3 regions of the Streptomyces sp. NPDC059874 genome follow, and region 3 is predicted to be linked to each of the others. Evidence: riboswitches for the same ligand, from Rfam matches in the RefSeq annotation. Region 3 holds a riboswitch; each other region holds the start of a gene.

Region 1 (9,429 bases), on a different contig from region 3:
TCCGCTTCCCAGTGGGCCGGGTACGAGGGGTCCGACTCGGTGGTCATGCCCATACCTTACGGGCCGGCGACGGCCCGGAGCGGGGCGGGTGGTGCTCGCGCGGCGCGTGAGGCAATCCAGGGCAAAACGGTGCAAGCTGGGGAGGGTCGAACGGCGGGAGATTCGGACCGAAGGTCGGTCCGAGCATTCCGGGCGTCGTGAGAGACTGGTCTAGACAACCGTAAGAACCTGAAGGGCATCACCATGGCAGAGCGCCGCGTCAACGTCGGCTGGGCCGAGGGCCTGCACGCTCGTCCCGCCTCGATCTTCGTCCGTGCGACGACCGCCTCCGGCGTCCCGGTGACCATCGCGAAGGCAGGCGGCGACCCCGTCAACGCCGGTTCCATGCTCGCGGTTCTGGGCCTGGGTGCCCAGGGCGGCGAGGAGATCGTCCTCGCCTCCGAGGCCGACGGCGCGGACATCGCGCTGGACCGCCTCGCGAAGCTGGTCGCGGAGGGTCTCGAGGAGCTCCCCGAGACCGTCTGACCCTTCGGGTTCGCCCGAGCAGCACCGATGAAGAAGCCGCGACCCCACCGGGGGCCGCGGCTTCTTCATTGCCGGAATTACGACGGCAGGAATTGCGCGCGCCGGAATTCACCCACGCCGCGCAGCGAATTCACGCCGGGCGGAATTACATCCGCGGCGCACGGATACCCACCCTTTGTATACGGCTCCTGTTAATGCCGGCCGCTCGACATGTTTACGGCAGGTTGCGAAGTGCTCACCGCCTGCCGGATCCGCAGCCGGTGCGCCCCCGTCGCGCGCTCCGCGTGGATCGCTGCCAGCGCCCGCGCGCGCTCCGCGTCGCCCCGGGCCACCGCGTCCACGATCGCCCCGTGCTCCGCCCAGGACTCCACCGGCCGGGCCGGCGCCTCCACCACGTACATCCACGCGACCTTGTGCCGCATCTGCGTGAGCAGCGCGATCAGCCCCGGGCTGCCCGAGGCCTGCGCGAGCGTCTCGTGGAACCAGCCGCCGAGCGACCGCAGGTCCTCCCCCTGGCCCCGCCTGGCCCGCTCCTGGCCCAGCCTGACCAGCCCCCGCAAGACCTTGAGGTGGGCCTCGGTGCGCCGCCTCGCGGCCCGGGCGGCGGCGAGCGGCTCCAGCAGCATCCGCAGCTCCAGCAGATCGGCGGCCTCCTGCTCCGTCGGCTCGGCCACGCAGGCCCCCGCGTGGCGCCGCGTGGTCACGAAACCCTCGGACTCCAGGGTCCGCAGTGCCTCGCGGACCGGGACGCGCGAGACTCCGTACCGGCGGGCCAGCACCTCCTCGGTCAGCCTGCCGCCCGGCCCGAAGACCCCGGAGACGATGTCGTCGCGAATTGCCGTGCATACCGCGTGCGCAGGAATACGCAAGACCGAACCTCCCCCTATTTCCGACTCACACCCTCATTGGTGCCGCTGCTTCTGCGACTCTATTGCAACACACGATAATTTCCGAGAGCGGCCGGAAATACGAAACCTGACGAAACACGAAGGCCCCGGCTCAAGGAGCCGGGGCCTTCGGTGAAGCAGGTGCTGCGGGTGGGCTCGGAGGCCTCAGAGGGAGACGCCGTGCGAGCGCAGGTACGCGACCGGGTCGATGTCCGAGCCGTACTGGGAGCCGGTGCGGGCCTCGAAGTGCAGGTGCGGGCCGCTGGAGTTGCCCGTGGAGCCCGACAGGCCGATCTGCTGGCCGGGGGTGACCTGCTGGCCGACGGAGACGCTCAGCGAGCTCATGTGCCCGTACTGGGTGTACGTACCGTCGTTGTGCTTGATGACGACGTTGTTGCCGTACGCGCCGCCCCAGCCGGCCTCGACGACGGTGCCGAAGCCCACCGCGTGGACCGAGGTGCCGGAGGAGGCGTGGAAGTCGATGCCCGTGTGGCTGCCGGAGGACCACATGCCGCCGCCCGCGTGGTACTGCGTGCTGACGTACGAGTCCTCGAGCGGGGCGACGAAGGTGTTCAGGCGCTTGCGCTCCTCCTCGCGGGCCGCACGCTCGGCGGCCTCGCGCTCGGCCTTCGCCTTGGCCTCGGCGAGGCGCTTGGCCTCGGCGGCGCGCTGCTTGGCGTCGGCCTCGGCCTGCGCCTTGGCGGCGGCGTGCTCGGCGGCGCGCTGCTGGGACTCGGCCTGGTCGGCGATGTCGCCCGGGAGTTCCTCGGCAACGACGACGGCGCCCAGCGCGTTGTCCTGCGAGTGGTTGTTGTTGCCGCTGTCGGCGGCGAAGGCCGGGGCGGCGAGGGAGCCGACGACGCCGGTGGTGGCGAGGGCGGCTATGCCGGCGTAACCGGCGGTCTTGCGGCTCAGACGGCTGGAACCACGGTGCTTACCGGAGCCGGCGGGACGACTGCCAAACGCCATGAAGGGGCTGATCCTTTCCTTCCTTCTCGCCTACCGGGTTAGCTGACGGGTTCGGAGCAGGAAGGTCTCCTACGGGCCTCCTCTTGCGAGGCGGTCCGATTCACCCCAGGGACTGATGTGGGTCCCCGGCTCCCCAGGCTCGCGCCTGACGGGGACTCGGCGATCGCTGTCCGGTGCCACGGATGTGGCGCGTACAACTGACGGACAGCACGGCCGACGCTAGGCGGATCATCAGTCAATCGCCAAACAGACACGCCCTTTTGTTGCGTACGCCACACCACATACAAGCAACCTCACCACGAATCAGACAAAAGGGGCTCCGGCGGACAAGCCGCCAGAGCCCCTTGAAGACGCGCCGGTCAGACGCCAGTTGGAGACGTCAGTGGGTCACGTCGGTTGGTGACGTCAGTTGGTGACGACGCTCACCTCGCCGATACCCAGAGCGCGCACCGGCTCCGCGATGAGCGACGCGTCGCCCACCAGGATCGTGACCAGCCGGTCCGCCGGGAAGGCGTTCACGACCGCCGAAGTGGCCTCCACCGTGCCGGTTTCGGCGAGCCGCGCGTACAACTGCGCCTGGTAGTCGTCCGGCAGCTCCTGCTCGACCTGATCGGCGAGGGTGCCCGCGACCGAGGCCGCCGTCTCGAACTTCAGCGGGGCCACGCCCACCAAGTTCTGCACCGCCACGTCCCGTTCGGCGTCGGTCAGGCCGCCCTCCGCGAGGGTGCGGAGCACCTTCCAGAGGTCCTCCAGCGCCGGTCCGGTGTTCGGGGTGTCCACCGAGCCGCTGATGGCGAGCATCGAGGCGCCCTTGCCGTCGGCGGTGGAACGCAGCACCTGACCGAAGGCGCGCACGCCGTACGTGTACCCCTTCTCCTCGCGCAGCACCTTGTCCAGGCGGGACGTGAGGGTGCCGCCCAGGCAGTACGTGCCGAGCACCTGCGGCGCCCAGACCCGGTCGTGGCGGTCCGGCCCGATCCGGCCGATCAGCAGCTGCGTCTGGACCGCGCCGGGCCGGTCCACGATGACCACGCGGCCGGTGTCGTCGGCAGTGATCGGCGGGACGGGGCGAGCCTCGGAGGTGTCGCCCGTCCAGGTGCCCAGGGTGTCCGCCAGCACGGCGTCCAGATCGATGCCGGTCAGGTCGCCGACGACCACCGCGGTGGCGGTGGCGGGGCGCACGTGGGCCTCGTAGAAGGCGCGCACGGCGGCCGAGTCGATCCGGGCGACCGTGTCCTCGGTGCCCTGGCGCGGGCGGGACATCCGCAGGGTGGCCGGGAACAGCTCCTTGGAGAGCTGCTTGGCGGCCCGCCGCTGCGGGTTCGCCAGCTCGTGCGGGATCTCGTCGAGCCGGTTGCGCACCAGCCGGTCGACCTCGCTGTCGGCGAAGGCGGGCGCGCGCAGCGCCTCGGCGAGCAGACCGAGCGCCTTGTGCAGGCGGGAGGCCGGGACCTCCAGGGAGACCCGCAGGCCGGGGTGGTCCGCGTGCGCGTCGAGGGTGGCGCCGCAGCGCTCCAGCTCGGCGGCGAACTCCTCGGCGGAGTGCTTGTCGGTGCCCTCGGAGAGAGCGCGGGCCATGATGGTGGCCACGCCGTCCAGGCCCTCGGGCTCCGCGTCGAGCGGGGCGGCGAGGTTGATCTCGACGGCGACCACCTGCTGTCCGGGGCGGTGGCAGCGCAGCAGGGTGAGGCCGTTGCCGAGCACACCGCGGTCGGGGGCGGGGAAGGCCCACGGCTTGGCCTCGCCGGCCTGCGGCCGCGGGTGGAAGGTCATCGTGACGGCTGCGGTGTCGCTCACTGCTCCGCCCCCTCGTTCTCGTCGCTCTCGTCGGACTCGGCGGACTCCTCGGAGCCCGGCAGCGGCTCGTACACCAACACCGCGCGGTTGTCGGGGCGCAGTCGGGCCGCGGCCACGGCCCGCACCTCCTCGGCGGTGATGTCGAGGACGCGCTGGACGGCGGTCAGCGCCAGCTGCGGGTCACCGAACAGCACCGCGAAACGGCACAGTTCGTCGGCCCGGCCGGCCACCGTGCTCAGCCGGTCCAGCCACTCGCGCTCCAGCTGCGCCTGGGCGCGCTCCATCTCCTCGGCCGTCGGGCCCTCGGCGGCGAACCGCGCGAGCTCCTCGTCCACGGCCGCCTCGATGACGGGCACCTCGACCCCGCTGGAGGTCTTGACGTCCAGCCAGCCCAGCGAGGGCGCGCCCGCCAGACGCAGCATGCCGAAGCCGGCCGCGACGGCCGTCTGGTCGCGACGTACCAGGCGGTTGTGCAGCAGGGAGGACTCCCCGCCGCCCAGGATGGTCAGCGCCACGTCGGCGGCGTCGCACTCGCGGGTGCCGTCGTGCGGGAGCCGGTAGGCGGCCATCAGCGCGCGCGCCGGAACCTCCTCCACGATCTCCTCGCGCAGCTGCTCGCCGATGATCTCGGGCAGCGAGCCGTCGCGGGGCGGCTGCTTGCCGTCGTGCGCGGGGATGGAGCCGAAGTACTTCTCGACCCAGGCGAGGGTCTGCACGGGGTCGATGTCCCCGACGACCGACAGCACGGCGTTGTTGGGCGCGTAGTACGTACGGAAGAAGTTGCGCGCGTCCTCCAGGGACGCGGCGTCCAGATCGGCCATGGAGCCGATCGGGGTGTGGTGGTACGGGTGGCCCTCCGGGTACGCGAGGGCGGTCAGCTTCTCGAACGCCGTACCGTACGGGACGTTGTCGTACCGCTGACGGCGCTCGTTCTTGACGACGTCGCGCTGGTTCTCCATGGACTCGTCGTCCAGGGCGGCCAGCAGCGAGCCCATCCGGTCCGCCTCCAGCCAGAGCGCGAGCTCCAGCTGGTGGGCCGGCATCGTCTCGAAGTAGTTGGTGCGCTCGAAGCTGGTGGTGCCGTTGAGGGAGCCGCCGGCTCCCTGGACCAGCTCGAAGTGCCCGTTGCCCGGTACCTGCTTCGAGCCCTGGAACATCAGGTGCTCGAAGAGGTGAGCAAGGCCGGTACGCCCCTTGACTTCATGGCGCGAGCCGACGTCGTACCACAGGCAGACCGCGGCGACCGGGGTCAGGTGGTCCTCGGAGAGCACCACGCGCAGGCCGTTGGCCAGCCGGTGCTCGGTCGCTGTCAGGCCGCCGGAGCCGGCCTGAGCTGTGGCCGTGTGACCCATGGGCATGTGGTCCCTTCGATCGCGATGTAGAGATTTCTGTCAGACCTGCCACTGTATGCAAGCGCGTCGGTCGCCGGATAAGTTCCCGGGTCACTCCCCCGAGGACGCCGTCCAGGGGGTACCCCAGGGTCGGAGTCGGCGTTGTCGGTGCCTCGGGCCACAATGGTCCGCGTCGTACCCGCGTCCCACCCGAGTTCCACCCCCGTCCCACCCGAGTTCCATCCCGAGTCCGACCACATCGAACCAGCCAGATCACGCCAGACCAGTCAGACTCGGCAAGACACAGCCAGACCCCAGCACACCCCATTCTTGGTTAAGGAGCCGCGCAGCGATGGCCCGCCGCAGCACGAAGACCCCGCCGCCGGAGGATTTCGAGGAGAAGATCCTCGACATCGACGTCGTCGACGAAATGCAGGGCTCCTTCCTCGAGTACGCGTACTCGGTGATCTACTCCCGTGCCCTGCCCGACGCCCGGGACGGCATGAAGCCGGTCCACCGGCGCATCGTCTACCAGATGAACGAGATGGGCCTGCGCCCCGACCGCGGCTACGTGAAGTGCGCCCGTGTCGTCGGCGAGGTCATGGGCAAGCTCCACCCGCACGGTGACGCGTCGATCTACGACGCCCTCGTGCGCATGGCCCAGCCCTTCTCGATGAGGCTGCCGCTGGTCGACGGCCACGGCAACTTCGGTTCGCTCGGCAACGACGACCCGCCGGCCGCCATGCGTTACACCGAGTGCAAGATGGCCGACGCCACGTCGCTGATGACGGAGTCCATCGACGAGGACACCGTCGACTTCACCGCCAACTACGACGGCCAGGAGCGGGAGCCGGTCGCGCTGCCCGCCGCCTACCCGAACCTGCTGGTCAACGGCGCGTCCGGGATCGCGGTCGGCATGGCCACCAACATGCCCCCGCACAACCTCGGCGAGGTCATCGCGGCCGCCCGTCACCTGATCCGCTACCCGCAGGCCGACCTGGAGGCGCTGATGCGCTTCGTCCCGGGTCCCGACCTGCCCACGGGCGGCCGGATCGTCGGGCTCTCGGGCATCAAGGACGCCTACGAGAACGGGCGCGGCACCTTCAAGATCCGCGCGACGGTGGCCGTGGAGAACGTGACGGCCCGCCGCAAGGGCCTGGTCGTCACCGAACTTCCCTTCACGGTCGGACCCGAGAAGGTCATCGCGAAGATCAAGGACCTGGTCGGCTCGAAGAAGCTCCAGGGCATCGCCGACGTCAAGGACCTCACCGACCGCTCCCACGGTCTGCGCCTGGTCATCGAGATCAAGAACGGTTTCCACCCGGAGGCCGTGCTGGAGCAGCTCTACAAGCTGACGCCGATGGAGGAGTCCTTCGGCATCAACAACGTGGCGCTCGTGGACGGGCAGCCGCTGACGCTGGGCCTCAAGGAGCTGCTGGAGGTCTACCTCGACCACCGCTTCGAGGTCGTCCGGCGACGCAGCGAGTTCCGCCGCGGCAAGCGGCGCGACCGACTGCACCTGGTCGAGGGCCTGCTCGTGGCCCTGCTCGACATCGACGAGGTCATCCGGCTGATCCGCGACAGCGACAACTCCGCGCAGGCGAAGGAGCGGCTGATCGAGCGCTTCTCGCTGAGCGAGATCCAGACCCAGTACATCCTGGACACGCCGCTGCGCCGGCTCACCCGCTTCGACCGGATCGAGCTGGAGTCCGAGCGGGACCGGCTGACCGGCGAGATCGACGAGCTGACCGGGATCCTGGAGTCCGACACCGAGCTGCGCAAGCTGGTCTCCACGGAGCTGGCGGCGGTCGCGAAGAAGTTCGGCACCGAGCGCCGTACGGTCCTGCTGGAGTCGGCGGGCACGGCGGTCGGGGCGGTTCCGCTGGAGGTCGCGGACGACCCCTGCCGGGTGCTGCTGTCCTCGACGGGCCTGCTGGCGCGCACCGTGACCGGCGAGCCGCTGCCCGAGGCCGAGGGCGGCGCCCGCGCCAAGCACGACCTGATCGTCTCGCAGGTCGCGGCGACCGCCCGGGCCGAGGTCGGGGTGGTCACCTCGTACGGGCGCCTGCTGCGGCTGTCGGTGATCGACCTGCCGCAGCTCCCGGACACGCACGCCGCGCCGAACCTGGCGGGCGGGGCCCCGGTCTCGGAGTTCCTCTCCGGGCTGGAGGCGGACGAGAAGGTGGTCTGCCTGACCTCGCTGGACGAGTCCTCGCAGGGCCTGGCGCTGGGCACCGAGCAGGGTGTGGTCAAGCGGGTCGTGCCGGACTACCCGGCCAACAAGGACGAGCTGGAGGTCATCACCCTCAAGGAGGGCGACCGGATCGTCGGCGCGGTCGAGCTGCGCACGGGCGAGGAGGACCTGGTCTTCATCACCGACGACGCCCAGCTGCTGCGCTACCCGGCCGGCCAGGTCCGCCCGCAGGGCCGCCCGGCGGGCGGAATGGCGGGCATCAAGCTCGCCGACAACGCGAAGGTGATCCACTTCTCGGCGGTGGACCCGGCCCGGGACGCGGTCGTGTTCACCGTGGCGGGCTCGCACGGGACTCTGGACGACTCGGTGCTGTCCGGGAAGCTGACCCCCTTCGACCAGTACCCGCGCAAGGGCCGGGCCACCGGCGGCGTGCGCTGCCAGCGGTTCCTGAAGGGCGAGGACGTACTGGTCCTGGCCTGGGCGGGCGGTTCCCCGGCCCGCGCGGCCACGGCGAACGGCACTCCGGCCGAACTCCCGCCCGTGGATCCGCGCCGGGACGGCTCGGGGGCGGCACTGCCCGCGACGGTCGCGACGTTGGCGGGGCCCGCGCTGTAGGACGGACGACGGCATTCAGGTGGTACGCCCAACGGGGGACGTACCACCTGAATGGCGACTAGTGTTTTCCCTCTTGGCACTGGTGGGTGGGGCGGGGAGAACAGAGCTGATGAGTCGTCGATCGAGCAGCGGACTGATCGGGACCTGGGCGGAGGCACAGCGCCGGCAGCAGCAGACGCAACTGATCCAGCAGCGGGAGGCCGAACGCCGGCAGCGGGCCTACGAACGGGACGTGGCCTGGGGGCAGCGCGAGCAGCAGGCCGCCTACAAGCAGCACCGCGACGCCGAGGCACGGCGGGCGACCGAGCGGCTGGACGCCCAGGTCGCCGCCCTGCAGGGCCTGTTGGCGGCGGGCTGCCGGGCCCCGGCGTTCCGGATGGCCGCACTGGTCCGGCCCGAGCAGCTCGAACCCTTCGATCCGGGGACGCTGGCGCACCCCGTGCCGATGCCGCAGCTGCACCAGTTCCAGCAGCAGAGCAGCGGCTGGACGCTGGGCTCGAACCGGCGGGCGCAGGCGGAGCGGGAGGCGCACGACCGGTACACGCAGGCCTGGCAGGCGGCGCACGCCGCGGAGACGCAGCGGCAGCGGCAGCTGGCGGCGTACCGGCAGCAGTACGACCGGTGGGCGGCGGAGCAGCTCGCCGGAATCCGCGGGCACAACGGCGGGCTCACCGAACTGGCCGGGGCACTGCGCGGCGGCGACGCGGAGGCCGCGGTGGAGTACTTCTCGGCCGCCCTGTACGCCTCGGCGGCCTGGCCGGAGGAACTGCCGAGGCAGCTGTCGGCCGCCTACGACCCGGCGCGGCGCCAACTGGTCCTGGACTGGGAACTGCCCCGGTACGAGGTGGTGCCGGAGGCCAAGTCGGTGCGGTACGTGCCGAGTACGGACCAGGACAAGGAGACCGCCCGCCCGGCCACGCAGCGGCGGGCGATCTACCGGGACCTGCTGGCGCAGTGCGTGCTGCTGGTGGTGCGCGACCTGTACGCGGCGGACGAGTTCGGCGTGCTGGAGTCGGTCGTGGTCAACGGTTTCGTGGACGCCCACGATCCGGTGACGGGGCGGGAGGCGCAGCTCGTACTCGCCTCGGTGTCGGCGGCGCGGTCCGCTTTC
Region 2 (9,429 bases), on a different contig from region 3:
GAAAATCCGGCTGGGCGGGGCACCCAGCTCCTCCAGGAGGTACGCGGTCTCGTTGATGAACAGCGGCGGCCCGCTGAGGTAGACGTCCTGGTCGGGCCAGAGCCCCCGGTTGCAGAGGGCGGTGGCGAGCCGGTCCGTGGCCTGGTTGCGGTGCCGGCCGGGAGCGGGGGTGATGTAGGTGACGCTCAGCCAGCCGAAGGCGGCGGCGTACTCGTCGATGAGCGGCCGGTCATAGAGGTGCGCGGCGTCCCGCGCCACCGCGAACAGCCGCACGTCCTGATCGGGAGGGTGCTCCGCGAGTTCCTCCAGCATGGCCCGGATCGGCGCCCAGCCGGTGCCCGCGGCGATGAAGCTGACCGGGCGGTCCTCGCGGCGGAAGGTCAGCTGCCCACCGGCGGCGGCGAGCCGCAGCATGTCGCCCGGCTGCGTCTCGCGGACCAGGGAGCCGCTGAGCCGGCCCCGCTCGATCCGGCTGACGTGCAGGTCGACGGTGCCGTCGGGGCGGGGGGCGTTGCCGATGGAGTAGGTGCGCCAGGTCGTCGGGACCCGTTCGCTGCTCACGCTCGTGTACTGGCCGGGGCGATAGGGGAAGGGGACGAGGGGCCGCAGGGTGAGCACTCCGATGTCCTCCCCGTACTGGAGGTGGCGTACGACCTCCGCGTCCCACCAGGGCGGGTCCTCGCTGGTGGCGGCGCCGCCCATCATCGCGTCGGCGATCACCTGGTACGCCTCGGTCCACGCCTTCTCCACCTGCGGGGTCCAGGCGTCGCCGGAGGTCTCGGCGAGCGCGGCGAGCAGGCTGGAGCCGACGGCCGTGTAGTGCTCGGGGCCGGCCATGAACTTGCGGTGGTCGCGCCCCAGATCGCGTAGGTAGGGGACCAGGCTCTCGTTCTCCAGGTGGGCGATCACGTGCGTGAGCGCGGCGAAGAGCCGGTCCCGTTGTCTTTCCATGTCCTCGAAGGAGGCCGGGAAGAGCTCACGGACTCCGGGGTTGTGCCAGAACAGGTGGGAGTAGAAGAACTTGACCGCGTGTTCGGCCCGTCTCTCCACCACCGCGAAGCTGCTTTTCAAGATCCTCACATCCACACGACCGAAAGTAGGATCGTCGGAGTACGTGAGGTCAAGCGACGGCCCATCTACGGACAGCCGCGATGAACCGGCCATATGGGATGGCGGGTGGGGCCTTCGTCATGCCCGGGGGCAGGCGCTCGGGGTGAAGCGGACCGGCAGCGTGCGCAGGCCCCGCATGATGAGACCACCCCGCCACCGCAGCTCCGAGGGGTCGACGGCGAGTTCGAGGTCGGGCAGGCGGGTCAGCAGCGTGGCGAGGGCCGTTTGGCCCTCCAGTCGGGCCAGGGGGGCTCCCAGGCAGTAGTGGATGCCGTGACCGTATCCGAGGTGTTGGTTGTCGCTCCTGGAGAGGTCGAGGGTGTTCGGGTCGGTGAACCGCTCCGGGTCTCGGTCGGCGGCGGCGAGGACGACCAGGACGGGGTCGCCGGCCGGGATGTCCTGGCCGCCCAGAGTCAGCGGTTGCGTCGCGTACCGCCAGGTGGCCAGTTCCACGGGGCCGTCGTAGCGCAGCAGTTCCTCGATGCCCGTCTCCACCAGCTCGGTCTCGCCGGCAGCCAGGGAGACCTGGAGACGCTCGCGCTGGTCAGGGTTGCGCAGCAGGGCGTAGGCCCCGTTGCCGATGAGGTTGATCGTCGTTTCGAAACCGGCGAAAAGCAGCACGAAACACATCGCGGCGGCCTCGTTCTCGGTGAGGTGTTCGCCGTGGTCGCTCGCCCGGATCAGCCCGGAGATCAGGTCGTCGCCCAGGTCGTCGCGCTTGCGGTGGATCAGCTCGACGAGGTAGCCGCGGATCTGCTTGACCGAGCGGGCCACCCCGCCGCGCGGGCCTCCGGCGTGGCGGATCATCATCCCGGCCCAGTCGCGGAAGTCGTCCTGGTCCTCGCGCGGTACGCCGAGCATCTCGCAGATGGCGTAGATGGGGAGCGGGAAGGCGAACTCGTGGATGAGGTCCGCCTCCCCCCGCTCGGCGAAGCCGTCGAGGAGCTGATCCGTCAGCTCCTGAACCCGTCCGGTGAATTCGGCCACCCGCCGGGGCGTGAACGCCTTGGAGACGAGCCGCCGCAGCCGGGTGTGGTCGGGCGGGTCGATGTTGAGCAGGTGCGTCATCAGCTCCGCCTTGCGCTCCCCCGGGATACCGGTCTTGCCCTTGGCGTGAGCCGATCCCGCGTGGTGCGCCGGATTCTTGCTGAGCCGCTGGTCGGCGAGGGCCTGTCGGGCGTCGGCGTACCGGGTCACCAGCCAGGCCTCCACCCCGCTGGGGAGCTTGGTGCGGTGCACCGGGGAGTGCTCGCGCAGCCAGGCGTAGGCCGGGTAGGGGTCGGTGGCGAACTCCCAGTCGAAAAGAGTGGGCGGCGGGGCGGCGGAGGCGTCTTCGTGCACGCTCTGACCGTAACCGTGATGGGCCGAACCGCCTCACGGGCTCCCATCGGCTTGGAGGGCGGACCGCGCTCGCGAGTTTGCTGTCGCGTCCGGCGGATCTGGAACTCGCCGTTCCACCCGAAGGGCCGCGCCTGCGCGGCGGACTCGCCATGCGTGGCCTGCGCACCCTTCCCTTTCGCTTCGCACCGCCAAACGCCTGAGCGCCGCCTGACCCGAAGTCAGTTCCCGAGCGAACTTGTGACATGCGTTCGATGGCCGCTAGGTTCTGCCGTTACCCCGCCGTTATGCGAAAGGTGCAGCCTCATGCGTTCCGGGAACGGCCGCCACAGACGCCCCCGTCAGGTGCCCGCGATAGTCGTCACGGCCGGAGTCACCGGCTCCGCGCTGGCCCTGCCGCTGCTCGCCGCCACCAGCGCGAGCGCGGCCGACACCTCCACGTGGGACAAGGTCGCCGAATGCGAAAGCGGCGGCACGTGGAGCGCCAACTTCGGCAGCGGCGCCTACGGCGGACTCCAGTTCACTCAGGAGGAGTGGCGGGAGGCCGGCGGGCTCGAATACGCCGAACGGGCCGACCTCGCCAGCCGGTCCCAGCAGATCGCCGTCGCCGAGCGGGTGCTCGCGGCGCGGGGCCCGCAGGCGTGGCCGATGTGCGCGGCTCCCGCCGGACTGGACGCGCAGGGCCCCGCCGCGGTCGTGGACCCCGGTCACGCCGGCAACCACGGCGCCGTCGGCTCCACGCCGGCCCGCCCGGACGACGTCGTGCCGCCGAGCGGAACCGTGCCGCCGTCCACGGACTTCGGGGCCCCGACCCCGACCCCGACCGTCCCCGACGGCCCGCTCGGACCGAACCTCGGACTGCCCGTCATGCCGGCGCCGGACCTCCCGGTGCCGGACCTCCCGGTGCCGGACCCCACGGTTCCGGACCCCACGGTGCCGGTGACCCCGGGCAACCCGGCGGACCCGGGCACGCCGACCACGCCGCCCACCACGCCGCCCACGACCCCGCCCGCCACCCCGCCCGCCACCCCGCCGACCACCCCGGGCCTGCCGCCGGTGACCCCGGCCGACCCGAGCGCCCCGGCCGACCCGGGCGCCCCCGTGACCCCCGACGCCTCCACCGCACCGCCGGCCGCGCCCGGCGAGGGCAGCGGCAAGCACCGCGGCGCGCCCGCCGCCGAGGCGCCCGTCACATCTGACGCCGCGTCGGCGCCCTCGTACACCGTGAAGGCGGGCGACAGCCTGGCGGCCATCGCGGATGCCAAGGGGGTCAAGGGCGGCTGGAACGCCCTGTACGAGGCCAACGAGCAGGTCATCGGCGAGGACGCCAACTTGATCAAGCCCGGCCAGAACCTGGATCTAACTGCGCAATAAGGGCACTTCAGCCATCCGGAAAGAGTTGATTGTCCGTTTTCTGTAAGTGAGACATGTGTCTCTTCCGGTCAACTGGCGTGTCCCGCCTCGGGGCTTCCGCAAACCCCGTCCTCACCTGCGCAAACGCCCTTGGGAGGGGCGCAAGTAGGGGTCGTTTCCCCCCGATGTGGCTCGTTGAACATCGGGGGGAGACCTGTCTACCTTCTGAATCGCTCGCCACCGCGGGCTCCTTCGACCGCATCGCCGAATCCTGCCGGCGGACGGGGGGAACAGTCGTCGCGTAAAGCGCCGAAGGCAGGAGCGGGGGAACCAAGGTAGGTGCCGGGAGCGGCCGTTGAAAGACGGTCACGCAACCGGCTGGGGGTTAAGACGTGCGCTGGGTCGCACGGCCGGGCAACTCACTCGCCCGAACCCGACAGCTCACCTCGTAGGCGTCGGTGAGGAGAACCTCATGCTGCTTTCCGGCAAGGGCAAGCACCGTCGCGCCACCAAGGCCGCCCGCATCGTCACGCTCGCCGGTGTCGCCGGTGCCGTCGTCGCCGCGCCCCTGATGGCCGCGGGCACCGCGAGCGCCGCGACCGCTTCCGAGTGGGACCGCGTCGCACAGTGCGAGTCCGGTGGCAACTGGGCCATCAACACGGGCAACGGCTACTACGGCGGCCTGCAGTTCTCGTCCTCCACCTGGGCCGCGTACGGCGGCAAGGCCTACGCCCCGCAGGCCAACCAGGCTTCGAAGTCCCAGCAGATAGCCATCGCCGAGAAGGTCCTCAAGGGTCAGGGCAAGGGCGCCTGGCCGTCCTGCGGCGTCGGCCTGTCGAACTCCTCTTACACCGGTGGCGGCTCGACCGAGAAGCCGAAGACCGAGCCCAAGAAGACCGAGCCCAAGAAGACCGAGCCGAAGAAGTCCGAGCCGAAGAAGACGGAGCCGAAGCGCTCCGAGACCCCGGCCCCGACCACCCGCTCCGAGCGCACCGAGGCCCCGAAGACCGGCAACGGTTCGTACGAGGTCAAGTCCGGCGACACCCTGGGCGACATCGCCACGGCAAACGGCGTCCAGGGCGGCTGGGAGAAGCTCTTCGAGCTGAACAAGGACATCGTCTCGGACGCCGACCTGATCTTCCCGGGTCAGAAGCTGAAGCTCAGCTGAACAATGCGGCAATAGCCGCAGGTGTCTTCACCACACGTGACAGCCCCACCGCCCGGCGCGTCTTCCCCCCACGCGCCGGGCGGCGGCGTTTCGGCAGGCCAAGCCCCCCTTCTCCAGAGTCCTATGTCCGGGAACGGGGGTATTCGGGCCCTTTTTCGTCCCAGGACCCGGGCGGTCGGCAGGCCGAGTGCCCGGAGCCGGTTAGGCTCTAAGCGGCAGGGCCGTCCCACGGCCTGACATGCCGCCGCACACCCAGCGTCACATCCCAGAAGGAGATGCTCGTGCCGTCCATCGACGTCGTCGTAGCCCGGGAAATCCTGGACTCCCGAGGCAACCCCACGGTCGAGGTCGAGGTGGGCCTCGACGATGGCAGCACCGGCCGTGCTGCAGTTCCGTCCGGTGCCTCCACCGGAGCGTTCGAAGCCGTAGAGCTCCGTGACGGTGACCCCGACCGTTACCTCGGCAAGGGCGTGGAGAAGGCCGTCCTCGCCGTCATCGAGCAGCTCGGCCCGGAGCTCGTCGGCTACGACGCCACCGAGCAGCGCCTGATCGACCAGGCGATGATCGACCTGGACGCCACCGAGAACAAGGGCTCCCTCGGCGCCAACGCCATCCTCGGCGTCTCCCTCGCCGTCGCGCACGCCGCGTCCGAGGCCTCGGACCTTCCGCTCTTCCGCTACCTCGGCGGACCGAACGCGCACCTGCTGCCCGTTCCGATGATGAACATCCTCAACGGTGGGTCGCACGCCGACTCCAACGTCGACATCCAGGAGTTCATGATCGCCCCGATCGGCGCGGAGTCCTTCTCCGAGGCCCTTCGCTGGGGCGCCGAGGTCTACCACACCCTCAAGAAGGTCCTGCACACCAAGGGCCTCTCCACCGGTCTCGGTGACGAGGGCGGCTTCGCCCCGAACCTGGAGTCCAACCGCGCCGCGCTCGACCTCATCGTCGAGGCCATCAAGCAGGCCGGCTACACCCCGGGCAAGGACATCGCGCTCGCGCTCGACGTCGCCGCGTCCGAGTTCTACAAGGACGGCAAGTACGAGTTCGAGGGCCAGTCCCGCTCGGCCGCCGAGATGACCGACTACTACGCCGAGCTCGTCGAGGCGTACCCGCTCGTCTCCATCGAGGACCCGCTGTTCGAGGACGACTGGGCCGGCTGGAAGACCGTCACCGAGCGCATCGGCTCCAAGGTGCAGATCGTCGGCGACGACCTCTTCGTCACCAACCCGGAGCGCCTGGCCCGCGGCATCGAGGAGGGCTCCGCGAACGCCCTGCTCGTGAAGGTGAACCAGATCGGTTCGCTGACCGAGACCCTCGACGCCGTCGAGATGGCCCAGCGCAACGGCTTCAAGTGCATGATGTCGCACCGCTCCGGCGAGACCGAGGACGTCACCATCGCCGACCTCGCCGTCGCCGTGAACTGCGGTCAGATCAAGACCGGCGCCCCGGCCCGCTCGGACCGCGTCGCCAAGTACAACCAGCTGCTGCGCATCGAGGAGATCCTCGACGACGCCGCCGTGTACGCGGGCCGCTCCGCCTTCCCGCGCTTCAAGGGCTGATCACGGCTGTTGCCGAAGACTGAGCTCTAGCTTCCGTACGTCCCCGCACTCGGTCCCGTACCGTGTGCGGGGACGTATTGCGTAGTACGTGTACACAGGGGAGGCGGATCAATGGCCGGGAACCGGGATCGGTTCTCCACCTTCTCCACCGCGACCAGGCTCAAGCAGCTCGGTGAGCGGACCGCCGCCCACGTCTACCGCTCGCAGTCGCGCCGTCAGGTCCGCCGCAGCCGGCTCACCGGCCGCGCGGCCCTCCTGGTGCTCGTCCTCTGTACGCTGGTCGTCGCCCTCGCGTATCCGATGCGCCAGTACGTCTCCCAACGCGCGGAGATCGCGGAGCAGCAGCGGGACGCCGTGACCGCGCGGGACCGCCTGGAGCGGCTCCGCGACGAGAAGGCCCGCTGGCAGGACGACGCGTACGCGGAACAGCAGGCGCGCAAGCACCTGCACTTCCTGCGCCCGGGGGAGATCGGCTACGTCATGACCGACCCCGGAGCCGAGGCCGCCGAGCGGCACCGGACCGGCCAGGCCGGCCCGAACCGGCCCTGGTACTCGAACGTCTGGGACGGCGTCGACAAGGCCGACCGCCCGGGCGACTGAGCACCGCACCCATCCACGAGAACGAAGAGACTTCCTCCAGGCATGCAGACGCCCCCGCCCCAGACCGACCGGACCGAGCCGACCGACGCCGACGTCGATGCGTTCCAGCAGCAGCTCGGCCGCCCGCCGCGCGGGCTGCGCGCCATCGCGCACCGCTGCCCCTGCGGCCAGCCGGACGTCGTGGAGACCGCCCCGCGACTCCCCGACGGCACTCCCTTCCCGACGCTGTACTACCTGACGTGCCCGCGTGCGGCCGGCGCCATCGGCACGCTGGAGGCCAACGGCGTGATGAAGGAGATGCAGGCCCGACTCGCCGAGGACCCGGAGCTGGCCGCCGCCTACCGGGCCGCGCACGAGGACTACATCCGGCGCCGTGACGCCATCGAGGTGCTCCAGGGCTTCCCGAGCGCCGGCGGCATGCCGGACCGGGTGAAGTGCCTGCACGTGCTGGTCGGCCACTCCCTGGCCGCGGGCCCGGGCGTGAACCCGTTCGGCGACGAGGCCCTCGCCATGCTGCCGGAGTGGTGGGCCAAGGGTCCCTGCGTCACCCCGTGCGCGGACAAGGCGGACAAGAAGGAAGAGGAGTCCGCATGAGCCGGGTCGCGGGCATCGACTGCGGTACGAACTCCATCCGGCTCCTCGTCGCCGACCTGGACCCGGCCACCGGGGACCTGGTCGAGCTGGACCGCCGGATGACCATCGTCCGGCTCGGCCAGGGCGTGGACAAGACCGGCCGGCTGGCCCCGGAGGCCCTGGAGCGCACCTTCGCCGCCTGCCGCGAGTACGCGGCGGTCATCAAGGAGCTCGGCGCGGAGCGGGTGCGCTTCGTGGCCACCTCCGCGTCCCGCGACGCCGAGAACCGGGACGACTTCGTGCGGGGCGTCAAGGAGATCCTGGGCGTCGAGCCCGAGGTCATCTCGGGCGAGGAGGAGGCGGAGTTCTCCTTCACCGGCGCCACCAAGGAGCTGACCGCGCACGAGCACCTGGAGCGGCCGTTCCTGGTCGTGGACATCGGCGGCGGCTCGACGGAGTTCGTGGTCGGCGAGGAGCACGTGCGCGCCGCCCGCTCGGTGGACGTGGGCTGCGTCCGCATGACCGAGCGCCACCTGGTGGTGGACGGGGTCGTCACCGACCCGCCGACCGCCGGGCAGATCGCCGCGATGCGGGCCGACATCGAGGCCGCGCTGGACCTGGCCGAGGAGTCGGTCCCGCTGCGCGAGGCCCGCACCCTGGTGGGGCTGGCCGGCTCGGTGACCACGGCCGCCGGGATCGCGCTCGGCCTGCAGGAGTACGTCTCGTCGGAGATCCACCACTCCCGGATGTCCTACGAGCAGGTCCGGGAGATCAGCGAGCGGATGCTCAACGAGACGCACGCCGAGCGCGCCGCGATCCCCGTGATGCACGAGGGACGGGTGGACGTGATCGGCGCGGGCGTCCTGGTCCTGCTCGCCATCATGGAGCGCGTCGGGGCCTCGGAGGTCGTCGTCTCCGAGCACGACATCCTGGACGGGATCGCCTGGTCCGTCGCCTGAGACGGACCATGATCGGCAGCGGATTCCCAGGCGGAATCGTCTGTTCAACCGCCCGAAGACGGGGTCCGCGGGGGACTTTGGTCCCATGGTCCACATCAAGTTCGTGAAGTTCTTCACAAGGAAAAGGGGTCTGCCGGGCCGCCGAAAGGGCCTTTCGAGGCCCTCGGAGGGCCCTCAGGCCCCTTTTGCCCGAGCGTTCGTGCGAATGTTGGACGCTACGGGTTCCGCATCAGACGTATGGACAAAAGCCGGTGGTCCAGTCCGGTTGAGGGCCTACAGCCCAGTTCAGGACGGGTGAACAACGACTCCCGTTACACCGTGGTTCCCGTTGCGCGCCATGACCTCCGTCACGTGGGCCGCGGAGTGTAGCAGAGGGTCCCGGACTGCTTGTGAAGGGGCTCACGAGCATCACCCCTGGGGGTGCTGGATACTCGTTCCATGAGCACCACGGAGCGTCCCAGGATCCTCGTTGTAGGAGGTGGGTACGTAGGCCTGTACGCGGCGAAGCGCATCATGAAGAAGATGCGCTACGGCGAGGCGACCGTCACGGTCGTCGACCCGCGGTCGTACATGACCTACCAGCCCTTCCTCCCCGAAGTGGCCGCAGGCAGCATCTCGCCTCGGCACGTCGTCGTCCCGCTGCGACGCGTGCTGCCCAAGGCAGAGGTTCTCACCGGCCGGGTCACCAGCATTGACCAGGACCGCAAGGTCGCCGTCGTCACGCCGCTCGTCGGCGAGGCGTACGAGCTGCCCTTCGACTACCTGG
Region 3 (9,429 bases):
GTCCGCCCGGCCCCCTTCGCGCTGGACGAACTGCACACCGACGCCCGCGCGCCGTACCCGGTCAAGCGGCTCGCCCCCGCCACGACCTGGGACGGCGCCTTCCAGCGGATGGACAAGGCCCTGCACGTCTACCGGCGGTTCGCCCCCCGCCGGCTGCGCAAGGCGGCCATGACCACCGCCGGCCGCTGGATCGTCGAACGCCAGGAGAACGACGGCTGCTGGGGCGGCATCCAGCCCCCCGCCGTGTACTCGGTCATCGCCCTGCACCTGCTCGGCTACGACCTCGGACACCCGGTGATGCGCGCCGGACTGGAATCCCTCGACCGCTTCGCGGTGTGGCGCGAGGACGGCGCCCGGATGATCGAGGCCTGCCAGTCCCCGGTCTGGGACACCTGCCTCGCCGCCATCGCGCTGGCCGACGCCGGCCTGCGCCCCGACCACCCGGCGCTGGTGAAGGCCGCCGACTGGATGCTCGGCGAGGAGATCGTCCGCAGCGGCGACTGGGCGGTGCGCCGGCCCGGACTCGCCCCAGGCGGCTGGGCGTTCGAGTTCCACAACGACACCTACCCCGACATCGACGACACCGCCGAGGTCGTCCTCGCGCTGCGCCGGATCAAGCACCCGGACCCGGCCCGGGTCGAGGCCGCCATCGCCCGCGGCGTCTCCTGGAACCTCGGCATGCAATCCGAGAACGGCGCGTGGGCCGCCTTCGACGCCGACAACACCAGCCCGTTCCCTAACAAGCTGCCCTTCTGTGACTTCGGCGAGGTCATCGACCCGCCCTCCGCCGACGTCACCGCGCACGTCGTGGAAATGCTCGCCTTCGAGGGCAAGGCGGGCGACGCCCGAACCCGGCGCGGCATCGCCTGGCTGCTCGCCGAACAGGAACCGGAAGGCGGCTGGTTCGGCCGCTGGGGCACCAACTACGTGTACGGCACCGGGTCGGTGGTCCCGGCCCTCACGGCCGCCGGCATCGCCCCTTCGCATCCCGCCATCCGGCGGGCCGTGCGCTGGCTGGAATCCGTACAGAACGAGGACGGCGGGTGGGGCGAGGACCAGCGGTCCTACCAGGACCCCTCCTGGGCCGGGAAGGGCGCCTCCACCGCCTCGCAGACCGCGTGGGCGCTGATGGCCCTGCTGTCGGCCGGCGAGCGCGACGGCAAGGCCGTGGAGCAGGGCGTCGAGTACCTCGTACGGACCCAGCGGGAGGACGGCTCCTGGGACGAGCCGTACTTCACCGGCACCGGCTTCCCCTGGGACTTCTCCATCAACTACCACCTGTACCGGCAGGTCTTCCCGCTCACCGCGCTCGGCCGCTACCTCCACGGAGAACCGTCGCACGGCGTCCCCCCGGGCGGGGCGTCCTGATGACCGCCGCCAGAGGGGACCGGGCCGAGAACCCGGACCCGCTGCTGGTCGCCTGCGCGCTGCGCATCGAGCAGGCCGCGCTGCGCAGCGCGGGCCGCGGCGCGCCGCAGACGTACGAGCTCCTGCGCACCGGCATGGGCCCGCGCGCCGCCGAGCGGGCCGTCGGCCGGGCCCTGGAGAGACCCGGGATGGAGCGGGCGGCCGTCCTGGCGACCGGGTTCTGCGCCGGGCTGGTCCCCGGCATGCACCCGGGCGACCTGGTCGTCGCCGAGGAGACCCGGGACCCGCAGGGGGCCGTCACCTGCACCGGTACCGCCCTGCTCGCCGAGGCACTGGCCCGGGCCGCACCCGGCCGGACCGTGCACACCGGCGCACTGACCGGATCAGACCACGTCGTCCGCGGCCAGGAGCGCGCGCAGCTGCGCGCCACCGGCGCCATCGCGGTCGACATGGAGTCGGCGTCCACCCTGTGGACCGCGACCCGCGGCGACCGCTCTCCATCAGGAGGAGGGCGTCCGGTTGCGGCCGTCCGGGTGATCGTGGACGCTCCGGAGCATGAGCTCGTCCGTATCGGCACGGTTCGCGGTGGAATATCGGCCTTCCGTGTTCTCCGTGCCGTGCTGCCCGCGTTCTATGACTGGCACCGTTCTTTGCTGCTCCCCAGGAGGTGAGCCAGATGGCAATGCCACTGCGACAGTCCATCAGGGTCGGGACCTATCTTCTCGAACAGAAGCTCCGCAAGCGTGAGAAGTTCCCGCTGATCGTCGAGCTGGAACCGCTCTACGCCTGCAACCTGGCCTGTGAGGGCTGTGGGAAGATCCAGCACCCGGCAGGGGTGCTCAAGCAGCGCATGCCGGTCGCCCAGGCGGTCGGCGCCGTGCTGGAGTCCGGGGCGCCCATGGTGTCCATCGCGGGCGGCGAGCCCTTGATGCACCCGCAGATCCACGAGATCGTCCGACAGTTGGTGGCGAAGCGGAAGTACGTCTTCCTCTGCACGAACGCGATGCTGCTGCGCAAGAAGATCGAGAAGTTCACCCCGTCCCCGTATTTCGCCTTCGCCGTGCACATCGACGGCCTGCGCGAACGCCACGACGAATCAGTGGCCAAGGAAGGGGTCTTCGACGAGGCCGTCGCCGCCATCAAGGAAGCGAAGAGGCGCGGTTTCCGGGTCACCACCAACTCCACCTTCTTCAACACCGACACCCCGCAGACGGTCATCGAGGTACTCAACTACCTCAATGACGACCTGAAGGTGGACGAGATGATGATCTCGCCCGCCTACGCCTACGAAAAGGCCCCCGATCAGGAACACTTCCTGGGAGTGGAACAGACCCGCGAACTCTTCAGGAAGGCCTTTGCGGGCGGCAACCGCAGCCGCTGGCGGCTCAACCACTCCCCGCTCTTCCTGGACTTCCTGGAAGGAAAGGCTGATTTCCCCTGCACGGCCTGGGCCATTCCGAATTACTCCCTCTTCGGCTGGCAGCGCCCCTGCTATCTGATGAGCGACGGCTACGTGCCCACGTACCGCGAACTGATCAACGACACGGACTGGAGCAAGTACGGACGCGGCAAGGACCCGCGCTGCGCCAACTGCATGGCGCACTGCGGCTACGAGCCCACCGCCGTCCTCGCCACCATGGGGTCCCTCAAGGAATCCATCCGGGCGGCCCGTGAGACGGTGACCGGCAACCGGGACAAGTCGGCATGACGGCACAGGCACGAGGGGGGAAGGGCTTCGACCTCGGCGCCCTGCTGGCGGCGCGCGGGGCGGAGCGCTACGAGCTGCACGCCAGGCACCTCAACCACCAACTTCCCCGCATGCTGCACACCATCGGCTTCGACAAGGTCTACGAGCGGGCCGAGGGTGCCCACTTCTGGGACGCCGAGGGCAACGACTACCTCGACATGCTGGCCGGCTTCGGGGTGATGGGCCTGGGCCGGCACCACCCCGTCGTCCGACGGGCCCTGCACGACGTCCTCGACGCCCAGCTCGCCGACCTGACCCGCTTCGACTGCCAGCCGCTGCCGGGACTGCTGGCCGAGAAGCTGCTCTCCTACAGCCCGCACCTGGACCGGGTCTTCTTCGGCAACAGCGGCACCGAGGCGGTGGAGACGGCCCTGAAGTTCGCCCGGTACGCCACCGGGCGGACGAGGGTCCTGTATTGCGACCACGCCTTCCACGGGCTGACCACGGGCTCGCTCTCGGTCAACGGGGAGAGCGGCTTCCGCGACGGCTTCGCGCCGCTGCTCCCCGACACCGGGATCGCGCTGGGGGACCTGGCCGCCCTGGAACGGGAACTCCGCAAGGGTGACGTGGCCGCCTTCGTCGTCGAACCGATCCAGGGCAAGGGGGTCCTCGCCGCCCCGCCCGGCTTCCTGCTCGCCGCCCAGGAACTGCTGCACCGGCACAAGGCCCTGCTGATCGCGGACGAGGTACAGACCGGGCTGGGGCGTACCGGCGACTTCTACGCGTACCAGCACGAGGCGGGCGTGGAGCCGGACCTGGTGTGCGTGGCCAAGGCGCTGTCGGGCGGCTACGTGCCGGTCGGGGCGACCCTGGGCAAGGACTGGATCTTCAAGAAGGTCTACTCCTCGATGGACCGGGTGCTCGTGCACTCCGCGAGCTTCGGCTCCAACGCGCAGGCGATGGCCGCCGGGCTGGCCGTGCTCTCGGTCATGGAGGACGAGGAGGTCGTGGCCAACGCCCGCGCGATGGGCGACCTGCTGCGCGGGCGGCTGGCCGCGCTCGTGGACGAGTACGAACTGCTCCACGAGGTCCGGGGGCGCGGGCTGATGATCGGCATCGAGTTCGGCCGACCGTCCTCCCTGGGGCTGCGCAGCCGCTGGACGATGCTCCAAGCGGCCCGCAAGGGGCTCTTCGCGCAGATGGTCGTGGTGCCGCTGCTGCAGAAGCACCGGATCCTCACTCAGGTCTCCGGGGACCATCTGGAGGTGATCAAGCTGATCCCGCCGCTGATCGTGGACGAGCGGGACGTCGACCGGTTCGTCGGCGCCTTCCGCGAGGTCATGGACGAGGCGCACGGCGGGTCCGGGCTGATGTGGGACTTCGGCAGGACGCTGGTGAAGCAGGCGGTCGGCAACCGCTGACCGGTGGGGAGGGGAGCGCGCCCGCCGCGCTCCCCTGCGGCCGGGCCGTCAGTCGAGCAGCCGCTCGCGGAGCCGGTCCAGGGTTTCCGTGGTGAGCCCGAGCCCCCGCGACAGGTAGCGGTCCACATCGCCCCAGGTCTCGTCGATGGTCTCGAAGGCCGCGACGATGTACTCGGCGCGGGCGTCGAAGAGCGGGGCGAGCAGTTCCATCACCTCGGGGGAGCGGGCCTCTGCGGAATCGTCACTGCGGCGGACCCGGTAGCGGCGGTGCGGAGCGTTCGACTCCAGATAGTCCGCGACGATCGCCTCGCGCTCGACGCGCAGCGCGAGCAGGGTGACGGCGACCGACAGGCCCGCCCGGTCCTTGCCGGCCGCGCAGTGCATGAGGGCCGGGACGCTGTCCTCGGCGAGGGCGTGCAGGACCCGGCTGTGCTCGGCGGTGCGGTTCTTGATGATCCCGCGGTACGAGTTCGCCATCCGGGCCGCGGCCTTCCCGTCGCCCAGGATCGAGCGGAGCTGGTCGAGGTCGCCGTCGCGGACCATCTTCCAGAACTCGCGGCCGTCGGCCGGATCCGAGAGCGGGATGTTGACGTTCCGCACGCCGGGCAGTTCCACGTCCGGGCCCTCCAGCGCGTGGTCGGCGCCGTTGCGGAAGTCGAAGACGGTGTGGAGGCCCAGCGAACCGAGGAATTCTGTATCGGTTTCAGTGGCATGTGCGAGATGTCCGCTTCGGAACAGTCGTCCCGTACTGACCCTTCGTCCGTCAGAAGTCGGCAATCCGCCCACATCGCGGAAATTGCGCACTCCGGACAACTCCGGCTCCTGTATCTGCTGGGTCAAAGGAACTCCTCCGCTTCGTCGTGGTCGTCGCGCCCGCCGGATGGGGCGCTTGTCCGAATTACACTACTTGGCTACAACTTGCCATAAGCGGAGGCGAGATCGGGCACGTCCCCGTGAGCCAGATCATACGGTGACCGTGAGTGCCTGATCACGAAAGCCGAATGCCCGCGTCGCAGCGGTTGTTGGCGGCCGGGAATGGACGGAGGGTGACCGGAATTCAGTCCGTTTCCCGTCCCTGTGAATCCGTCAGGAAATTCGTGGCTTGTTACCCGTGGCTGTTTGGGATTACGTTCGCGACCGATCCGGGTGGATCGCCGAATCCTGCCGCCGCCCGGAAACCGCACCCGACCATTCACGCGCGGCAGGAGCGGGGGAACCAGGTAAGCCGCTGTCCCGGAACTTGAGTCCGGGACGGCTCGGGGTGAAGCCATACATGTTCCGTTCATGTGCGGCCGGACATCTCCAGTCCGAACCCGACAGCTCACCTCGCAGGCGCCGGAGAGGAATTCGCCATGCCTGCAAAGGGTAAGCACCGCCGCCCCAAGTCCCTCTCGATATCGCGCGGTTTCGCCGTCGCCGGCACCGGTGGTGCGGCCCTCGCGCTGCCGCTGATGGGCGCCGCCGGTGCCCACGCGGCCGGTGCCCCGGCCGCCGCGACGACCGCCGTGACCGCCGCCCCCGCCGTGGCCCCCGTGGTGGCTCCGCAGGTCCCGGTCTCGCTCCAGGGTGCGGCCGCCGCGCCGACCGTCTACACGGTCGTGCCGGGCGACTACCTCTCGAAGATCGCCGCCGAGCGCGATCTGCCCGGTGGCTGGCAGCAGCTCTACGCCGACAACCGCGAGGCCGTCGGCAGCAACCCGTCGCTGATCCACCCGGGCCTGAAGCTGAACCTCGCCGGCGCGGGCGAGGCGGCTCCCGCCGAAGCCGCCCCCGCCCCGAAGGTCGCCCAGAAGGCCGCTCCCAAGGCGGCTCCCAAGGCGGCTCCGAAGACGGCTCCGAAGCCGGCCAAGAAGGCCGCTCCGGCGCAGCAGGAGTCCGCGGCCGAGGCCCCCGCCGCCGCGGCCAAGCAGTCGGCCTCCGGCTTCGTGGCCCCCCTCGCCAGCACCGGCGTCTCCACCCAGTACAAGGTCGCGGGCAGCATGTGGTCCTCCGGCTACCACACCGGTGTCGACTTCATCGCGAGCTCCGGCACCACGGTCAGGGCCGTCGGCGCCGGCACCGTCGTCTCCGCCGGCTGGAGCGGCGCGTACGGCAACGAGGTCGTCATCCAGCACGCGGACGGCACCTACTCGCAGTACGCCCACCTCTCCTCGCTGTCCGTCTCGTCCGGCCAGAGCGTCACCGGCGGCCAGACCATCGGCCTCTCCGGCTCCACCGGCAACTCGACCGGCCCGCACCTGCACTTCGAGATCCGCACGGGCCCGTCCTACGGCTCCGACATCGACCCGCTGAGCTACCTCCGCTCGAAGGGCGTGAGCATCTGACGGCAGCCGCCGTCGGAGCGCAGACACACGTGAGGCCGGGGCCCGAGGGGGGTCCCGGCCTCGCGTGTACGTATTCCTTATCCCTCGGGTGGTAAAGATCACGGCCCGTCAACCCCTCATTACGTTGGCGTAGGTTGGTTACGGGAGTGAAGGATGTTGTCCCGTGGCAGCGACGACGACCAAACTCAAGACCATCGGCTCGTACGCGGCGATCGGGGACAGCTTCACCGAGGGTGTGGGGGACCCGGGACCCGGGGACACCTTCCTCGGCTGGGCGGACCGGCTCGCCGTGCTCCTGGCCGACGAGTACACGGCAGGCGAATTCCGATACGCGAACCTGGCCGTGCGCGGCAAACTCCTCGACCAGATCGTGGCCGAGCAGGTCCCGAGGGCCAAGGCGCTCGCGCCGGACCTCGTGACCTTCTGCGCGGGCGGCAACGACATCATCCGCCCCGGCACCGACCCGGACGACGTGGCGGAGCGGTTCGAGGCGGCCGTCGCCGACCTCACCGGAGCCGTCGGCCGGGTGGTGATCACCACCGGCTTCGACACCCGGGGCGTACCCGTCCTCAAGCACCTGCGGGGCAAGGTGGCGACGTACAGCGTGCACGTCCGCGCCATCGCCGACCGCTTCGACTGCCCGGTGCTCGACCTCTGGTCGCTCAAGTCCGTACAGGACCGCAGGGCGTGGGACACCGACCGGCTGCACCTGTCGCCCGAGGGACACACCCGGGTCGCGCTGCGCGCCGCGCAGGTGCTCGGACTGGACGTGCCGGCCGATCCCGACCAGCCGTGGCCGCCGGAGCGGCCGCGCGGCTCGGTCGACGTGACCCGGGACAACATCCAGTGGGCGCGCGAGCACCTGGCGCCCTGGATCGGCCGCCGGCTGCGCGGGGAGTCCTCCGGGGACCACGTCGAGGCGAAGCGGCCGGACCTGCTGCCGCTGTAGGGGAAGCGGAGGAAACGCGGCGGGGTGCGGCGGGGGCGCGGGGCGGGACGACACGCGTGGGGGAAGCGGAATCCTTCGGGGCCGGTGTGCGTTGGGATGGTCGTAGACCGACGAACGTCCTGACCGCACCGTCCCTGGAGGCGCCTTGACCGGCTCCCGTCCCTTGCGTCCGCGGCTGCGTGCCCTGCGGCCCGAAGCCTTCGGCGCGGACCCCTCAGGCGCCCGGCTGGAGCGGATCCGCCGCTCGCCGAACTTCGCCGACGGCGTCTTCCAGAACCCGGTCGGGGCCCGGAACCGGCCCTCCGGCTCGATGGCGGAATTCGCCAAGATCTACTTCCACCGGGAGCAGCGCATCCGGCGGGCTCCCGCCGCGCCCATCCCGGTCTACCCGACCACGCTCGCGGAGCTGGCGAAGCCGCCGGCGAGCGGTCTGCGCCTGACCTGGATGGGTCACTCCAGCGTGCTCGCGGAGATCGACGGGCGCCGGGTGCTGTTCGATCCGGTGTGGGGCGAGCGGTGCTCGCCCTTTCCGTTCGCCGGGCCCAAGCGGCTGCACCCCGTGCCGGTCCCGCTGGCTTCGCTCGGCACGGTCGACGTGGTGGTCATCTCGCACGACCACTACGACCACCTCGACCTGCCGACGATCAAGGCGCTGGCCGGTACGGACACGGTCTTCGCCGTGCCGCTGGGCGTCGGCGCGCACCTGGAGCGCTGGGGCGTCCCGGCCGACCGGCTGCGCGAACTGGACTGGAACGAGACCACCAAGATCGCCGGCCTTTCGCTGACGGCCACCCCCGCCCGCCACTTCTGCGGCCGCGGCCTGCGCAACCAGCAGCACACCTTGTGGGCCTCCTGGGTCGTCACGGGCGACGAGCACCGGATCTACCACAGCGGGGACACCGGCTACTTCCCCGGCTTCAAGGAGATCGGCGCCGAGCACGGCCCCTTCGACGCCACGATGATCCAGATCGGCGCCTACTCGGAGTACTGGCCGGACATCCACATGACGCCGGAGGAGGGCATGCGCGCCCACCTCGACCTTCAGGGCGGCGTCCCGCACGGCGTGATGCTGCCGATCCACTGGGGCACCTTCAACCTGGCCCTGCACCCCTGGGACGAGCCCGGTGAGGGCACCGTCGCCGCCGCCGCGGCGGCGGGGGCCGCCGTGGCCCTGCCCATCCCGGGCGAGCCCTTCGAACCGGGTGCGGCCGGGGCCCCCGACCAGGCGTGGTGGCGTCCCTTCGTGACGGGCGGGCCGGCACCCGTGCTGTCCGTGGGAGCCACCCCGGCCGCCGCGAAGGCCCCGGCCGCAGCCGCCGCCCCGGCGCCCGCCCCGGCCGGGCGGGGGGAGCCGGAGGCCGTGGGTTCGTAGGGGCCGATGACCGGTGACGGGTGACGGGTGACGGGTCAGGAGACCGGAGTCTTCTGCCCGGCCCCGGCCCCGGCCCCGGCTTGCGAAGGTGTCCGCGGGGCGCTCTGGAGGCGTTGCGCCCAGCCGACGGCCGCGGGCGTGGCCAGGCCGGCCAGGGCGAAGAGGGCACCCACGACGTACCACCCGGGGCGGCCCCAGGTGATGCACAGCGAGATGAGAAGGGCCGGCCCGACGGCCTCGGCCAGCCCGGCACCCAGGCCGAAGACGCCGAGGTACTGGCCGGTGGCGTGCTCCGGGGCGAGGGCGAA

What was found. A riboswitch is a leader RNA that binds a small molecule or an ion and turns the genes downstream of it on or off. The one in region 3 is predicted to bind cyclic di-AMP.
Region 1: linked by a shared signal. The riboswitch ahead of ACFV9H_RS15260 (M23 family metallopeptidase) and the one ahead of ACFV9H_RS27550 (peptidoglycan DD-metalloendopeptidase family protein) in region 3 are both predicted to bind cyclic di-AMP.
Region 2: linked by a shared signal. The riboswitch ahead of ACFV9H_RS32815 (transglycosylase family protein) and the one ahead of ACFV9H_RS27550 (peptidoglycan DD-metalloendopeptidase family protein) in region 3 are both predicted to bind cyclic di-AMP.

What each region holds. Positions count from the first base shown of each region.
Region 1 is NZ_JBHWJY010000022.1:66,283-75,711, reverse strand. Features, by position in the region: gene ACFV9H_RS15275 (GNAT family N-acetyltransferase) at 1-53, opposite strand, end outside; gene ACFV9H_RS15270 (HPr family phosphocarrier protein) at 244-525, shown strand; gene ACFV9H_RS15265 (GntR family transcriptional regulator) at 717-1,394, opposite strand; gene ACFV9H_RS15260 (M23 family metallopeptidase) at 1,578-2,381, opposite strand; cyclic di-AMP (ydaO/yuaA leader) riboswitch at 2,394-2,553, opposite strand; gene ACFV9H_RS15255 (M16 family metallopeptidase) at 2,787-4,154, opposite strand; gene ACFV9H_RS15250 (M16 family metallopeptidase) at 4,175-5,530, opposite strand; gene ACFV9H_RS15245 (DNA topoisomerase (ATP-hydrolyzing) subunit A) at 5,862-8,318, shown strand; gene ACFV9H_RS15240 (restriction endonuclease) at 8,428-9,429, shown strand, end outside.
Region 2 is NZ_JBHWJY010000079.1:15,545-24,973, forward strand. Features, by position in the region: gene ACFV9H_RS32795 (globin domain-containing protein) at 1-1,053, opposite strand, end outside; gene ACFV9H_RS32800 (cytochrome P450) at 1,189-2,451, opposite strand; partial or broken gene ACFV9H_RS32805 (cytochrome P450) at 2,499-2,651, shown strand; gene ACFV9H_RS32810 (transglycosylase family protein) at 2,755-3,822, shown strand; cyclic di-AMP (ydaO/yuaA leader) riboswitch at 4,099-4,271, shown strand; gene ACFV9H_RS32815 (transglycosylase family protein) at 4,274-4,969, shown strand; gene eno (phosphopyruvate hydratase) at 5,245-6,531, shown strand; gene ACFV9H_RS32825 (septum formation initiator family protein) at 6,643-7,131, shown strand; gene ACFV9H_RS32830 (DUF501 domain-containing protein) at 7,174-7,725, shown strand; gene ACFV9H_RS32835 (exopolyphosphatase) at 7,722-8,663, shown strand; gene ACFV9H_RS32840 (NAD(P)/FAD-dependent oxidoreductase) at 9,102-9,429, shown strand, end outside.
Region 3 is NZ_JBHWJY010000055.1:46,442-55,870, reverse strand. Features, by position in the region: gene shc (squalene--hopene cyclase) at 1-1,368, shown strand, start outside; gene ACFV9H_RS27570 (1-hydroxy-2-methyl-2-butenyl 4-diphosphate reductase) at 1,368-2,039, shown strand; gene hpnH (adenosyl-hopene transferase HpnH) at 2,045-3,076, shown strand; gene ACFV9H_RS27560 (aspartate aminotransferase family protein) at 3,073-4,476, shown strand; gene ACFV9H_RS27555 (tyrosine-protein phosphatase) at 4,525-5,316, opposite strand; cyclic di-AMP (ydaO/yuaA leader) riboswitch at 5,619-5,824, shown strand; gene ACFV9H_RS27550 (peptidoglycan DD-metalloendopeptidase family protein) at 5,829-6,800, shown strand; gene ACFV9H_RS27545 (SGNH/GDSL hydrolase family protein) at 6,964-7,749, shown strand; gene ACFV9H_RS27540 (MBL fold metallo-hydrolase) at 7,895-9,121, shown strand; gene ACFV9H_RS27535 (hypothetical protein) at 9,157-9,429, opposite strand, start outside.